DNA from 4 places in the Brevibacterium siliguriense genome. Region 1 is predicted to be linked to each of the others. Evidence: riboswitches for the same ligand, from Rfam matches in the RefSeq annotation. Region 1 holds a riboswitch; each other region holds the start of a gene.

The links. A riboswitch is a leader RNA that binds a small molecule or an ion and turns the genes downstream of it on or off. The one in region 1 is predicted to bind thiamine pyrophosphate.
Region 2: linked by a shared signal. The riboswitch ahead of BLU88_RS15575 (ECF transporter S component) and the one ahead of BLU88_RS06820 (hydroxyethylthiazole kinase) in region 1 are both predicted to bind thiamine pyrophosphate.
Region 3: linked by a shared signal. The riboswitch ahead of thiO (glycine oxidase ThiO) and the one ahead of BLU88_RS06820 (hydroxyethylthiazole kinase) in region 1 are both predicted to bind thiamine pyrophosphate.
Region 4: linked by a shared signal. The riboswitch ahead of BLU88_RS17015 (TenA family protein) and the one ahead of BLU88_RS06820 (hydroxyethylthiazole kinase) in region 1 are both predicted to bind thiamine pyrophosphate.

The regions. Positions count from the first base shown of each region.
Region 1 is NZ_LT629766.1:1,562,506-1,566,004, reverse strand. Features, by position in the region: gene BLU88_RS06820 (hydroxyethylthiazole kinase) at 1-835, opposite strand, end outside; TPP riboswitch at 823-941, opposite strand; gene BLU88_RS06815 (sugar ABC transporter permease) at 1,079-2,290, opposite strand; gene BLU88_RS06810 (ATP-binding cassette domain-containing protein) at 2,287-3,111, opposite strand; gene BLU88_RS06805 (substrate-binding domain-containing protein) at 3,211-3,499, opposite strand, start outside.
Region 2 is NZ_LT629766.1:3,463,379-3,466,877, reverse strand. Features, by position in the region: gene BLU88_RS15585 (energy-coupling factor transporter transmembrane component T family protein) at 1-132, opposite strand, end outside; gene BLU88_RS15580 (ABC transporter ATP-binding protein) at 125-1,657, opposite strand; gene BLU88_RS15575 (ECF transporter S component) at 1,657-2,286, opposite strand; TPP riboswitch at 2,309-2,417, opposite strand; gene BLU88_RS15570 (FN3 domain-containing metallophosphoesterase family protein) at 2,540-3,499, shown strand, end outside.
Region 3 is NZ_LT629766.1:2,963,026-2,966,524, forward strand. Features, by position in the region: gene BLU88_RS13230 (DedA family protein) at 1-275, shown strand, start outside; gene BLU88_RS13235 (ketopantoate reductase family protein) at 229-1,194, opposite strand; gene thiE (thiamine phosphate synthase) at 1,191-1,874, opposite strand; TPP riboswitch at 1,886-1,989, shown strand; gene thiO (glycine oxidase ThiO) at 1,979-3,160, shown strand; gene thiS (sulfur carrier protein ThiS) at 3,157-3,414, shown strand; gene BLU88_RS13255 (thiazole synthase) at 3,416-3,499, shown strand, end outside.
Region 4 is NZ_LT629766.1:3,782,282-3,785,780, reverse strand. Features, by position in the region: gene BLU88_RS17020 (phytoene desaturase family protein) at 1-794, opposite strand, end outside; gene BLU88_RS17015 (TenA family protein) at 860-1,549, opposite strand; TPP riboswitch at 1,544-1,650, opposite strand; gene BLU88_RS17010 (nucleoside/nucleotide kinase family protein) at 1,694-2,296, opposite strand; gene BLU88_RS17005 (ATP-grasp domain-containing protein) at 2,368-3,393, opposite strand.

The DNA of each region.
Region 1 (3,499 bases):
GGAGTGCGTCGAGGAAGTTCACCGAGTAGCTGCCCGGTCCCTTCGCGCCGTCGGCCGCGAGTTCCCCCGCGACAGCGAAGTGGGCGTGGGCTGCGACGACGGCCTCGAACCTCGCCGAGGCGGCTCCACCGTTCGCGGACTGTTCAGTGGCGTTGACGGTTGAGGCATCGGCTGCGGGGTCGGCGAGGCCCGCGCGGACGGAGGCCAGGTAGGCGACGGTGACGGCGCCGAGTGAGCAGCCGGTCCCGATGACCAGCGGCATGAACTCGTGGCCGCCTGAGATGCGGGCGACGTGGTCGGTCCCGTCGATGTGGGCGACGACGGCGTCGGTGGGTCCGGACACGGCAACGATGGCGCCGGTTTCTCGTGCCAGCTTTGCTGCGGCGGGAAGGACGGCATCGACATCATCGGTGGAGTCGACTCCGCGTCCGCCGAGTCCGACTCCGGCGAGCGCGGCGACCTCGGAGGCGTTGCCGCGGACTGCGGTGGGGTGATCGGCTGCGGCGCGGCGGATGCGGGAGGTGCGGAAGTCGACGGCGCCGATGCTCACGGGGTCGAGGACCCAGGGTTTGCCGGCGGCATACGCGACGTCGATGGCGGCGTCGGCGGCGAGCAGCTGGTGGTTCGAGGCGGTTCCGAAGTTGACGAGGACTCCGCTGGCGATGCCGGCGAACTGTCCGGCGTCGGCTTCATGGTCGAGCATCGCCGGGGAGGCGCCGATGGCCAGGAGCACATTCGCGCTGAACTGCTGCACGACGGTGTTCGTGATGCATTGGATGAGTGGATTGCTGGCGCGCAGTCGCGCATTCGCAGAACGCAGGTCGAAGTCAACCATGACGATCCCTTCGCTAGTATGGCCCAGATCAGGTTCGATGGGTGTTCTCTCAGCCTCGCCGATCTCCGCCTGGGCGGATCCTCATGAGGCACCCCATGTCAATGGCTCCGACTGTATCAGCCCGCCCGGACACGGGCGACTCCTCCAACCTGCAGAACCGCCGAGCGGACCCCGTCGCGGTGAAACCACCTCCGGTTCACGGTGGTTTCACCGCGACGGGGTCCGCTGAGCGAAGAGTCACCGCTACCCCCGCCCGACGTACCTCTGGCCGCGGCGGCTGAGCGCATCGATGACGACGGCGGTGAGCAGGACGAGTGCGGTGATGATCTGCTGCGCATCGGAGTTGAAGCCGATGAGGTAGAGACCGTTGTTGATCGCGCCGACGACCAGAGCACCGAGCACAGCAGCCCAAGCGGTACCGCGACCGCCGAAGAGCGAGGTGCCGCCGATGACGGCTGCGGCGATCGCGTTGAGCAGATCCTGCGTGCTCACCAGCGTCGATCCCGCATTCGTCGTCACGCCGGTCTTGATGAATCCGAACAGCGCGGCCAGCACACCGGCGGCCATGAACACGCTGATGCGCACCCACGTGACGCGGATACCGGCACGCCGAGCGGCTTCGACCTTGCCGCCGACGGCGTAGATCGAACGGCCGTAGCGGGTCTTGCGCAGGACGAGGTCGATGATGATCGCGATGACGATCATGAGGAAGAACGGCATCGCCAGACCGAAGTCCTGGTTGACGAGGATGAGGAAGCCGAACACGATCGCGGCCAGCAGCACGATGCGCACGATCACGGAGGTCCAGCTCGGAGCGTTGAGACCCTCGCGGTGGCGGCGCATCTTCGAATAGATGATTCCGCCGCCGAAGCCGATGATCGCGATCGCTCCGAAGATATAGGCCCAGATCGCTGGGAAGTAGAAGCTCGCGAAGTCGAAGGCGAAAGTGTCCGACATCGACAGGTTCTTCTGCGTGCCCAGGGTCGTCAGCGTCAGACCGGTGAAGGCAAGCAGACCGGCTAGGGTGACGACGAAGGCGGGAATGCCGACGACTGCGAAGAACCAACCTTGGATCGCGCCGACGATCAGCCCGAGCAGCAGCATGATGATCAGAGCCATCACCGGTGGCACACCTTGCCGCACCACCAGGACACCGAGCAACGAGGCGGCCAGACCACCCAACTGCGCCAAGGACAGGTCGATCTCACCGAGGAGCAGGATGAGGTTGATGCCCAGTGCGAGGATCGCAAGGAACGCGACCTGGGTGGAGAGGTTGACGAGGTTGGCCGGTGAGATGAAGTTCGAGTCGGCCGATTGGAAGACGATGACGATGACGACGAGGGCGAGGATGACGGGGAACGAGCCCAGCTGCCCCTCTTTGACCCGTCGGACGAACGTCCCCACGATGCCTTCGGACGAGATCCGCTCATCGGTGATGAAGGAATTGCGGGTCATCGGCGCTCACCCCTCCGTGCGGCGCGTTTGGTCACGACATTGTCGCTGGCTCCGGTGATCGCGGCGACCAGCACATCGGTTCGTTCGTCTCCGGGGAAGTCACCGGCGTCCTTGCCCAGGCGCAGCACGTGCACCCGGTCGCACACGGCCTGCACATCGGCCATATTGTGGCTGACGAGCAGCACGCCGAGATCCCGTTCCTTCAGCCGTTCGATGAGGTTGAGCACCTCGGCCGTCTGGGCGACACCGAGGGCGGCCGTCGGCTCATCGAGCATGACCAAGGACGGTTCGCCGAGGAGGGACCGGGCGATGGCGACGGTCTGACGTTGGCCGCCGGACAGGGCCGCGATCGGTACGCGCACGCTCGGGATCTTCGCCGACAGACTCCGCAGCAGCTCCCATGATTTGGCTTCCATCGAGACTTCGTCGAGCACCCCGCCGCGAGTCTTCTCATGCCCGAGGAACAGGTTGGCCACGACGTCGAGGTTCTCGCACAGTGCCAGATCCTGGAACACGGTGGCCACTCCGGCCCTCTGCGCATCCTTCGGGGACGAGAATCTCTGCGCCGTCCCGTTCATGATGAGCTCGCCATCATCGGCGGCGTGGACTCCGGCGATGACCTTGATAAGTGTCGATTTGCCGGCGCCGTTGTCGCCGACGAGGCCGACGACTTCGCCGCGACCGACGCTGAGGTGGATGTCGGTCAGTGCTTGGACGGCGCCGAACCGTTTGTTGATTCCGCGCAGTTCGAGCACTGGCTCGCTGTCACTGCCCGGCGTCCGCGTCGCTGCGGATTCCGGGTCGGGTGTCTCTGATGTCATCTGTTCCTACTTGTCGCAGTCGTTGAACCCGGCAGCCGGCGACCGGTGAAGGTCGCCGGCTCAAGGTCGGTCACGTCAGATCATGAACGCGCATGCGCTCTACTTCACGCCGGCATCGGCACAGAGCTTCTCCACCTTGCCGGTGCAGATGTCCTCGGCCTTGATCTGATCGCCGACGATGTCCTTGATGGTGTCGGTGGTGACGACCTTGGCTTCGACGAAGTCCGTGGGGGTGTCTTTGTAGGTCGTTCCTGCATCGACCTCTTCACCCGCGGCCAGTGCCACGGCGGCCTTGGCTGCGAACTCGGCCTGCGGCGGAATCGACTTGTAGATCGTGGCGTACTGGTCACCCTTGAGGATGTTCTGCAGTCCGTCCACCTCGGCGTCC
Region 2 (3,499 bases), 1.9 Mb from region 1:
AGCGACGGCGATCTTCGTCAGCGGATTGCACCGGGCCAAAGCGGTGGAACGCACCACGGGGATGAGCTGCCCCGGATCCTGAACGGCGACCTCGGGTGAGGGCAGAGAACGCTCATCGAGGCTCTCACTCACTGCAATCACCCGTCCTGACACGCGAATCCGACTCGCTGCCGCTGAAGCAGACTGCGCTGCTGCTGTCGCCGGGTTCGAGGAGATCGGCACCGATGGCCTCGAGGAACGCGAGATCATGGCTGACAGCGACCACTGCGGAGCCGTGCCCCAAGGTATCGAGGAACATCTCCACCAGCCCAGCCCATGTCAGCGCATCCTGACCGAAGGTCGGCTCATCGACGATGAGCACCCGGGGCCGTGGGGCAAGCATCGCCGCCACCGACAGGCGTCGCTTCTCCCCACCGGAGAGACTCTGCGGATGGGCGAACGCCAAACCGGTGAGCCCGAGGCCCTCAAGTAGCTCGTCCACCCGTGCCTGCGACTCGGCGGCAGACCACCCGGCCAGCCGGGGACCGAGCTCGAGTTCAGCCGCCACGCTCGAAGTGAGGAACTGGTGCGCCGGTTCCTGGAAGACCATGCCGATGCGCGCCGCCAACTGCTTCGACGGCCAAGCGAACGGACGGTCCCGTTTGGCACCCTCCCGCAGGGCCGCCTCGGCGAGGACCTGCCCGGAGAATTCGGGCAGCAGGCCCGCCAGGGTCAGGGCCGTGGTCGATTTGCCGGCCCCATTGGCGCCGACGATTCCGAGCGCCTGACCGGTATGCAGACTCAGCTCCAGATCGGTCGCTGCAGGGGTGGTCATGCGCGGTCGAGCAACGCTGAGCCGGTCGGTGCGCAGCAGAACCTCGCCGAGGCGGCCGGATGTCCTGTTGGTTCCGTCGCTTCCGTCTCGGCGCGGGGTAGGGGAGCGCTGCGGCATCCAGATGCCGCAGTCGATGAGCACATCGGTCAGGTCCGGATCGGTGAAGATCTGCCGGGGCGGTCCTTGGACGAGGATTCCGTCACGGCCGAGGACGACGACTCGGTCGACGTGATCGATCCACAGCTCGACCCGGTGTTCGACGACGAGCATGGTCGCCGCCGTCTCGGACTGCACGGTGAGCACGGCATCGCGGACCCCGGCCGCCGAGGCGGGATCGATATTGGCGGTCGGCTCGTCGAGGACGATGACCTCCGGAGCCATCGCATGGATGCCGGCCAGAGCCAGCCGCTGCTTCTGCCCACCTGACAGTGCCGCACTGGGATGCTCCGGCGGCAGATCAAGTCCCAGCGCCCGCAGGGACTCGGGAATCCGGGCCTCGATGACCTCGGCCGGGAGTCCGAGGTTCTCCATCCCGAACGCCACATCATCACCGATTCGGGAGAAGATCACCTGAGAATCGGGATCTTGGAGGACCAGCCCAGTGCTGCCTCGGCGAGGATCCGGTTCCCCATCGCCGACGAGGAGTTCACCGGTGGCCTCACCGGATTCCTCGGGCAGGACTCCGGCGACGGCGTGGAGGAACGTCGATTTGCCGGCCCCGGAGGCACCGAGCAGCAGCACCTTCTCACCGGCGGCGATCTTCAGGTCGAGCGGTCCGACGGCCGGTAAGTCACGGTCGGTGTGCGTCCACGAGTAGCCGGCGGCCGTGATCGGCAGCGCCATCAGCGCAGACGGCCGGAGGCGAAGGAGCTCAGCGCTCCCGTGGCCGCGATCGCCCGGTAGGCGAACCATGCGCCGATTCCGGAGATGACGAGGCCGGAGACGATCGCGCAGACGGCGTAGATCGCTTGGAAGCCGAACTGCCATTCGGCGTTGTACATGATGTTCTCGCTCACGGCCATGAACGCCGCTGCCAGCATCCCCGAGGCCGCGGTGACCCACAGGGTGAAGCGCTTGTAGCCGAAGGCGGCGAAGACGAGTTCGGCACCGAGGCCCTGCAACAGTCCGGAGAGCAGAACGGTCGCTCCGAAGTGGGAGCCGAGGACGGCCTCGACGATGGCGGCGATGAGTTCGCACAGCAGCGCAGCACCGGGTTTGCGGATGATCGCACCGGCCAGCGGTCCGGCCAGCACCCAGAGTCCGGCGATGAGGCCGATCGAGGGCGGGAAGGCTTGGAAGGCGAGTTCGAGCACCTTCCAGCTCAGCGCCAACACCCAGAACACGAGACCGACGGCGATTCCGAGGACGGCGGTGGTGACATAGTCGACGACTCGCCACTGCTTGGATTTCGGCGCCGCGGTGAAGGAGCGTGCGGGGGTGGTGGCGGTGTTCGGTGCGGTGGTATTCGGCATTGTGCCTCCTCATTTCAAGGAGGGGTGAAGAGTCTCGACTTCCTTCGGCAGTGCTAACCGCATCAGGTTCGAGGGTCTGCAGCTTCTTCTGCACTCTCAGCGCCCCTGACGGCGCTCCCCTGTCGTAGCCACCACTGTACAACAGGGGAGCGAAGCGGCGACCCAAGTCAGTCATCGAGGATTCACTTCCCGTTCCCTCGTTCGTTGACGGGCTTCGAACGGCCGGACACTACCGATCAGTAGGAATGAGCGGGTGAACACTCATCGACTTAAACGACCCCTTGGCGCCCTGTCCGCCGCCACCCTGCTCGCCGCACTGGTGGCGGCCCCGGTGCCCGTTCGTGCCGAGCCGGCTCTCGGCGCAGGAGAGCCTGGTTCGACCGCGAGCCAGAGCCCGAATCAGAACCCGAGCCCGCGTCGGAGTCAGGAACCGGGCCAGAGCTCGTCGGAATTGCCCGCCGAGGCGGAAGCGGGAAGCGAGGCGATCACCGACGCCGTCCTGCAGGTCGGTGCCGACTCCACGGCACGCAATCTCTCGTGGATGAGTGAGAGCTCCGGCGGGGGAGAAGTGCGATGGGCACCGGTGAGCGTGCTCGAGGACGGCAATCTCCCCGCCGACGCGGCAACAGCAGAGACCACTGACTCCGGACTCGCCACCGACCTCAAACGTCACTTCAACCATGCGAGCATGACCGGCCTCAAGCCGGGCACCGAATACGCCTACCAGGTCGGCAGCGAGAAGGACGGGTTCACCGAGGTGCAGCAGTTCACCACGGGAGCTGCCGGAGGAGACGAAGAATTCCTCGTCTTCGGCGACCCGCAGGTCGGCGCCGGTGGCGGAGACCCCGACGATGCCGCCGGTTGGGACAGGACCCTGAGTTCGGCAGCGGCCATCGCCGACAATCCGAGCTTCTTCTACTCGCTGGGCGACCAGGTCAACTCCGCAGGCAACCAGGAGCAGTACGCCCAGTACCTGGCACCGGATGAGACCCGGACGATCCCGCAGGCGACGACGATTGGCAACCACGATGTGTCGTCGAAAGCATACGAGCAGCACTTCAACCGACCCAATGTCAGCCAGGATCACGGCGGCGGTGGCGTCATCACCTCTGGCGGCGACTACTGGTTCATCGAGGACGGAGTCCTGTTCCTCAACATCAACTCGAACAGTTCGGATATGGACGCCCATGCTGAGTTCATCGACGAGGTCGTC
Region 3 (3,499 bases), 1.4 Mb from region 1:
TGAACCGTCCGCCCGAGCCCGACAGTCCGCTGGAGCGGCTCGTCTTCGACCTGCCGCCCGGCAGCTCTCATTCGGTGGGGCCGGGCGGATACGAAACGCTGCTCGTCCTCGACGATGTCAACGGCGTACCCATGGTCACATTCACCGCCGCCCACGGTTCCGCCGACATCGAGCACACTCAGCCGCAGGAACCGTACCTGGCGATGCTGCGCACGGGAACTGCCGAGGTCAGGGCCGCTTCTGAGCTTCACCTGCCCGCAGCTGCACGAGTGTGAGGTCGAGCAGCGGAGTCGCCACTCCCAGTTCCTCTGCCTTGAGCGACAGATCGCCGAGGATGTGCTCCGTCTCGCTCGGCAGCCCTGCCGTCACATCCCGGTAGAGGGATGAGGTGAAGGCCGAACCGTCCTCGGTGAGCATCTTCAGTGTCATGGCGTGGGAGGCTTCAGACACCGGGTGCCCGGCCGCCGCCGCCACGGCTTCGAGCTCATCGATGATGGCATGCACATTTGACCTGCCGCCGGCCTCCATGATCGCTCCGACCGGGGCGCGGAACAGACAAGTGACGACCCCAGCCGCGGCGATGAAGGTCCATTTCTCCCACAGCCCGTCGATGATTCCGGCGACGGTCTGTAGTTTGAATCCGGGCACGTCGAGGGCCTCGGAGATTCGTGTGGGCACGTCTGCGCCGTGGAGATCGCCGATGGTCATCACGGCCAGGTCGGTGAGCTGAACAACTGCTCCGTCTCTGATGGTGCCGACGATCTTGACGAATCCGCCGAGCACCTGTCCCGGGTATCTGGTCTGCAGCTTCTCGATCTGAGCCATGCCGTTGAGGAATGGGATGATCGTCGTCTGCTCTCCTACGGCCGGTCCGATGTCGTCGATGACCGAGTCGAGCCCGCCCGCTTTGACCGCGACGATGACGAGGTCGAAGGTCCGTGGCGCGGCGGTGAGTTCCTCGGCGGTGATGACATCGACCTGGTTCGTCCGATCAGCATCGGGACTGGTGAAGTGCAGTCCCTCTTCACGGAGCGTCGCCGCCCGAGCCTGCCGGAGCAGGAATGTGACTTTACGTCCGGCTTCCAGCAGATAGGTGCCGAACGCTCCGCCGGTGGCACCCGCCCCGGCGATGAGAATCGACGGGGCGGAGCCTGCTCCGGATTGTCTGCCTGCGCTGTCAGCTGCTTGGGTCATTCCAACTCCTCCTTGAGTTCCCGAGCGGCCGCAGCGGGATCCTCAGCCGAGGTTATCGCACGCACGACGACGGCACGGTTCGCGCCCGCCTGCCGGACCGCATCCAGCCTCTCCCCCGCTGCGATCCCGCCGATGGCGAACCACGGTTTGGTCGTCTCGGCGGAAGCGGCGGTCAGCAGCGCTGTCCCCACGGCAGTCCGACCGGGTTTCGTCGGGGTCTCCCAGACCGGCCCGACGCAGAAATAGTCGGTTTCCAGGTCCGCCTCGGCGGCGAGCGCCTGCTCGAGGGAATGAGTGGAGCGGCCGAGGATGACGTCGGGACCGAGCACAGCCCTGGCCTGTCCGCTGGTGAGATCTCCCTGACCGACGTGGAAGACATCGGCGTCGGTGAGGAGTGCGACGTCGGCGCGGTCGTTGACGGAGAAGAGCTTGCCGTGCCGGGCTGCGATGTCCTTGAGCGCTTCGAGGGCCCCGATCTCCGCCCGGGCCTCGAGGGTCTTGTCGCGCAGCTGGATGATGTCGACTCCCCCTCGGTAGGCGGCATCGAGGAACTCAGGCAGATCGCCTTGAGCGGTCCTGGCATCCGTGCACAGGTAGAGCGAGGCTTCGGCCAATCGGGCCTCTCTCCAGGCTCTCTTCGTCTGCCGTTCGGTGTTGCGCGGTGGCGTCTGAGTGGTCATGGTCATAGAGTAGAGGAGTTCGCGGGAGCCTCCCAACGAGGCTGAGAGGGCGTAGGAGCCGACCGTCAGACCTGATGCGGATCATGCCGCCGGAGGGAGAAGCTGTGAGAGTCATTGTCGTCGGCGCAGGGATCATCGGCCTGTCCACGGCCTGGTATCTGCGCCGCGTCGGTGCCGACGTCACCATCATCGATCCTGCCCCCGCGCTGGGGGCCAGCCATGCCGCTGCCGGGATGATCGCTCCCGCCGCCGAGGTGGTGTGGGGGCAGACTCCCCTGTACCCGCTGATGAGAGCCTCGGCAGAGATGTACCCGGAGTTCGCCGCCGAGGTGGCGAGCGCCGCCGCGGTCGATCTCGGTTCCACGGATACCGAGACTCTGGTGTGCGCTGGTGACCGGGCCGACCTGCAGGCACTGCGAGAACTGCGCGAGGCTCAGTCGCGGTCAGGTTTCGCCACCGAGCTCGTCGCCGGCAGCGCTGCCCGCCGGGTCGAGCCTGCGCTGTCGCCTGCTGTGGCAGGGGCTGTGCATATTCCCGGTGATCATTCGATCGATCCGCGTCGGGTCTGCGCGGCTCTGCTCTCTGTCCTGACCGCAGGCTCAGGGGCCCTCCTCATCCATCAACGGGTGGTCGGGCTGCTCAGGGACGGTGATAGAACCATGGGCGTCGAACTGAGCGATGGTCGTCGGTTGGACGCCGATCAGGTTATCCTCTGCGCCGGCACCGCCAATAACGAAATCGTCGGTGCACCGCAGCTGCCGATCCGGGAGGTCTGGGGCGATGTGCTGCGTCTGCGTGCCACCGCTGAGACGACTCCGCTGCTGACCCGTACTATCCGCGGGCTGGTCAACGGCCGCTCCGTCTACCTTGTACCTCGCCCCGATGGCGAGATCGTGCTTGGTGCCAGTTCTCGGGAAGACGGGCTGTCCGGTACCCCTGCCGGGGCTATCCACCGGCTGCTTGCTGACGGGCAACGGGTGGTACCGGGCATCCTCGACGCGGAGATCTCCGACATCACCACTCGAGCCCGCCCCGGCTCTCCCGACGACTTGCCGATGATCGGGCGCGTCGATTCCGGCTGTGTCGTGAGCACCGGGTATTTCCGGCATGGCATCCTCTTGGCCCCATTCGGCGGCAGGCTCGGCGCCGAACTCACCTTGGGCGCCGTCTCCGACTGGCCCCCTGACGGGGCGCTCGAGTCCGTGTCCCCGCACCGCTTTACCACAGAACACACCAATACCCACTCAAACCGCACCGCTGCCCACTCGATGAGGAGAATTTCATGACCGACCACGTACACTCACCGACCATCGTTCTCAACGGCGAACACCATGAGCTCTTGAGTGCCTCCTCGGCGCTCGACCTCATCGCCGAGGTCACCGGACGGGAACTGAGCCCCGATGGGACTCCGGCCGACGGCGGACGTTTAGGGCTAGCCCTGGCCGTCGACGGTGAAGTCATCCGCCGCGGAGCCTGGTCCGATTTCACACTTGCCGACGGTCACATCGTCGATATCGTCACCGCAGTGCAGGGAGGCTGACATGAGCTGGATGATCGATGATGTGGAGATGTCGTCTCGCCTCGTGATGGGCACGGGTGGGGCAAGCTCCCTGAGCATCCTCGAA
Region 4 (3,499 bases), 1.8 Mb from region 1:
TCGAGCAGGTAGGCGCGGGCCTTGGGCATGTCCGAGACATGGTCGACACGGGCGTTCGTGGTGACCTTCCCGCCGTGGGCTTCGAGATCGGCGACGAGGTGGTCGATGATCGCCTGCGACCCGCCGATCGGGGAGGGCCAGCCGCCGGCGTGGGCGACCGTGGAGAGCATTGTGGCAGTGGCGGCCGTGCCCATCGCCGGCAGCCCGCCGATCGCGTGCGCGGCGACCCCGGTGAACAGGGCCTGGGTCGATTCGTGGGAGAGCGGAATGTTCCATGCGGGGCTGGCCTGACTGAGCAGGCGCAGCCCGAATTTCACGACGTTCGCAATACCGGGAACATCGCGGAGGGTCTCCGGCACCGAACGTTTGTCGCCGAGGGAGAGCCAGATCGCGTCGTCGACACGGTCGAGCAACGGGGCGAAGAATCGTCGCCATTCGGGTCCTGCCTCGCCGAGGCGGTCGACCGTTTCATCGAGATCGTGGAAGGCCAGCGCGGCCGGTTTCCCGTCGAGGGGTTGAGCGTAGGAGATCTCGGGAGTGGTCAGCTCCATGCCGCGGGCGCGCAGGTCGAAGTCGACGAAGAACGGACTGGCGATGGCCAGCGGATGGACCGCCGAGCAGATGTCATGAGTGATGCCGGGTGCCAGACCGAGGTCGAGGGTGCGGGCACCGCCGCCGGCGGTCGGCTGAGCTTCGAACACCTCGACGGAGAGCCCGGCGCGGGCCAAGGTGACCGCGGCTGCCATGCCGTTGGGGCCGGATCCGACGACGACTGCATCAACACCTGTGCTCATGGAGCCAGTCTAGGTCAGTGGGCTGTGCGGCTGCGGAGTGCGGCTCCGGGCGGCTGGGGGGCGGCTCAGCTGTCGTACACGTGGTCGAAGAAGGCACATTCGAGATCGACGGCATGCTTCCAGCTGCGGGCGAGAGCCTCGGCATCTGAGCCCTGATCGCCGTCTCTTGGGAACACCCGCTCGAGCTCGTCGACGAGGAACTGCACCCAGCCGCGAAAGGCATCGCCGCGGTGGAGGTCGATCCATGCTCGGTGAACCGCTCGCTGCGGTACTTCCTCCCGGGATTCGGCCCAATCGAGGTAGAGCCACTCGGCGACAACGAGGACGATGAGCAGCTGTGGATACGACGCCGAGGCGACGGAGTCGTCCATGAGATCGCGGAAGCCCACTGTCGGTGCGGCGAGTTCAGGTCGGAGGTAATCGGCGGGATCGACGCCCAGCTCGGCGAAGGAGTCGACGAAATACGTGTCCTCGTCGGCGACGAGCATGCCCAGTTGGCGGGCGAATCGAAGCTTTGCGTCGAGCTCATCGGCATAGGCCACGCAGGCGCCGAGCATGGACAGGAACGACTCGAAGAACTGGTAGTCCTGGATGAGATAGTCGCGCATCACCGTGTCGTGGACGGTGCCGGCGAAAAGCTCTCGGACGAACCGGTGGTTGACGGCCCTCACCCATCGCCGCTCCGTCGAACGGAGCAGTTCGGCCACCGCTCCGCCGCTGTCAACGATGATCGAGGAATTGTCGATGGTGCTCAAGTGTCTTCCACTCCCTCCGCCGGTGCTCACCGGATCAGGTTCAAAGGGTCTGCACACGCACTCTCAGCGCCGCCTCTTGCGGCGCTCCCCTGTAGCCTTTCGACACTATCACCGGCGATAGAGAAAGTAGTCAGAGCGGTCGGATCAGATCCGGTGGACCAGGGCTGGCCGCTCCAGGTCGCGATTGTCGAGCACCCACGTGGCTTTCTCACACGGAGACGCCTCGGCGAAGTAGAGACGCTGACCGCCGACATATCGGCGGTTCGACCGATCCTCCGGATCGGCATCGAAGCGTCCGGGAAACCGCTCGTTTCCGCGCGGGACCGAGACCTCGAATGGGACTTCGATCCACACGCTCGCATCCCAGAGATCGACGAGTTCTGGTCGGTGGAGGAAGATCCCCTCGACCAGGAGAACACAGTCGCTCGGCAAGATCCGAGGCTGCGACTCAACCGGCAGGTCCGCATCGACGTCCCATGACGAGGGAATGATCGCCTCGCCTCGGCGGAAGGGTCCGACTACCGACTCGAGGAATGCGTTGTAGTCGTAGGAGCTCCGGTAGAACGTCTCCGGCCCGGTTCCGTCGGCATGACGAACGGCCCGCGGATGATGGAAGCCGTCGATGCCGACCGACGCGACGGGACGAGCAGGAGCCGTCCAAGAATTCCCCGCGTTCTCCTCGGCGAGGTCGACGAGTTCCCGGGCGATCGTCGTCTTCCCGGCTCCGTCTACTCCGTCCAATGCCACCAAGGCACGACCTCCCGGTCGGACGGTACTCAGCTCTGCCAGCAGTTCGATCAGAACTCGGGTCCGGGGCTTCACCACGCTGTCGACCCGGCGGGGGAGACGGACGGCTCGGCCACCTCGGCGAGGGTGTCCGCCACGTACTCCGCGATACGGTCGGCGGCAGACTGACGACCCGCCGTCTGTTCGGCGGACTCGACAGACGGGTTGTAGTTCGTGTTCGTGTTGATGTCGTAGACGACCTGCCGGCCATCGCGAGTCTCGATGAACTCGATGCCGGCGATCTCGATGCCGAGGTCGGCCAGCAGTGTCTCGAGGCGAGAGATCAGCGGGGTGTCGGCAGTGACGTCGTTGCGGCGGGCGAACGGTGGAGCCGCCTCGGCGATGGAATCCGCCTCAGCCCCCGGGATCGTGCAGGCATCGGCCGGGCACAGCTCGAAGGACCCACCGGAGACGTCGACGAGCACCGCATAGTGGAAACGGCCGCCGATGAACTCTGCGCGGGTGATGAACGACTGGGCCGGCTGCACGTACTCCTGGATGAGGGTGATGCCGTCGATCGGCGCATTCGCTCCACCGGGTGCGAACTCGGCGGCGACGGCCTCGAGCTCCGCATGGGAGTCGAAGCGACGGACGCCGAGTCCCTTCCCTCCCTGATTGTGCTTCGTGATGAACGGGGGAGCGAAGCCGGCAGCGGCCTCGACGAGCGCCTGCGGGCCGAACGCGGCCGCGGTGTGCGGCACATCGAAACCATGACCGGACAGCCCGCGATGCTGACGGATCTTGCTCACCTCGAGCTCGTAGACGTCGCGACCGTTGATGACCCGGCGGCCCGCGGCGGCGAGCCAATCGAGAACCGCACGCCCGTACTCCTTCACCTGCGGATCCGTGCGAGTGTGCGCCGAGGCCGACAGCCGCGACCAGAACAGCCCCTGCGGAGGTTCGGCAGCAAGATCGATCGTGGTCTCGGGCAGCAGCCATTCGATATGGGCGACGCCGAGGCGGTCGAGCGCCTCCGTGAATGGAGCGATCCATTCCGGGTTGTCGTGGATGATGTGAACCGCGGGACCGTCGCCGACGGGAAGTGCATGAGAACTCATCGCAAACCTTCACTGGTGGGGTGCCGATGCGGACTGCGGAAGCATCGGCGGATCTGCTCAACAATCCTACGCCCCAGAGTCCACCCCTTCGCAGTGTCAGTGCGGC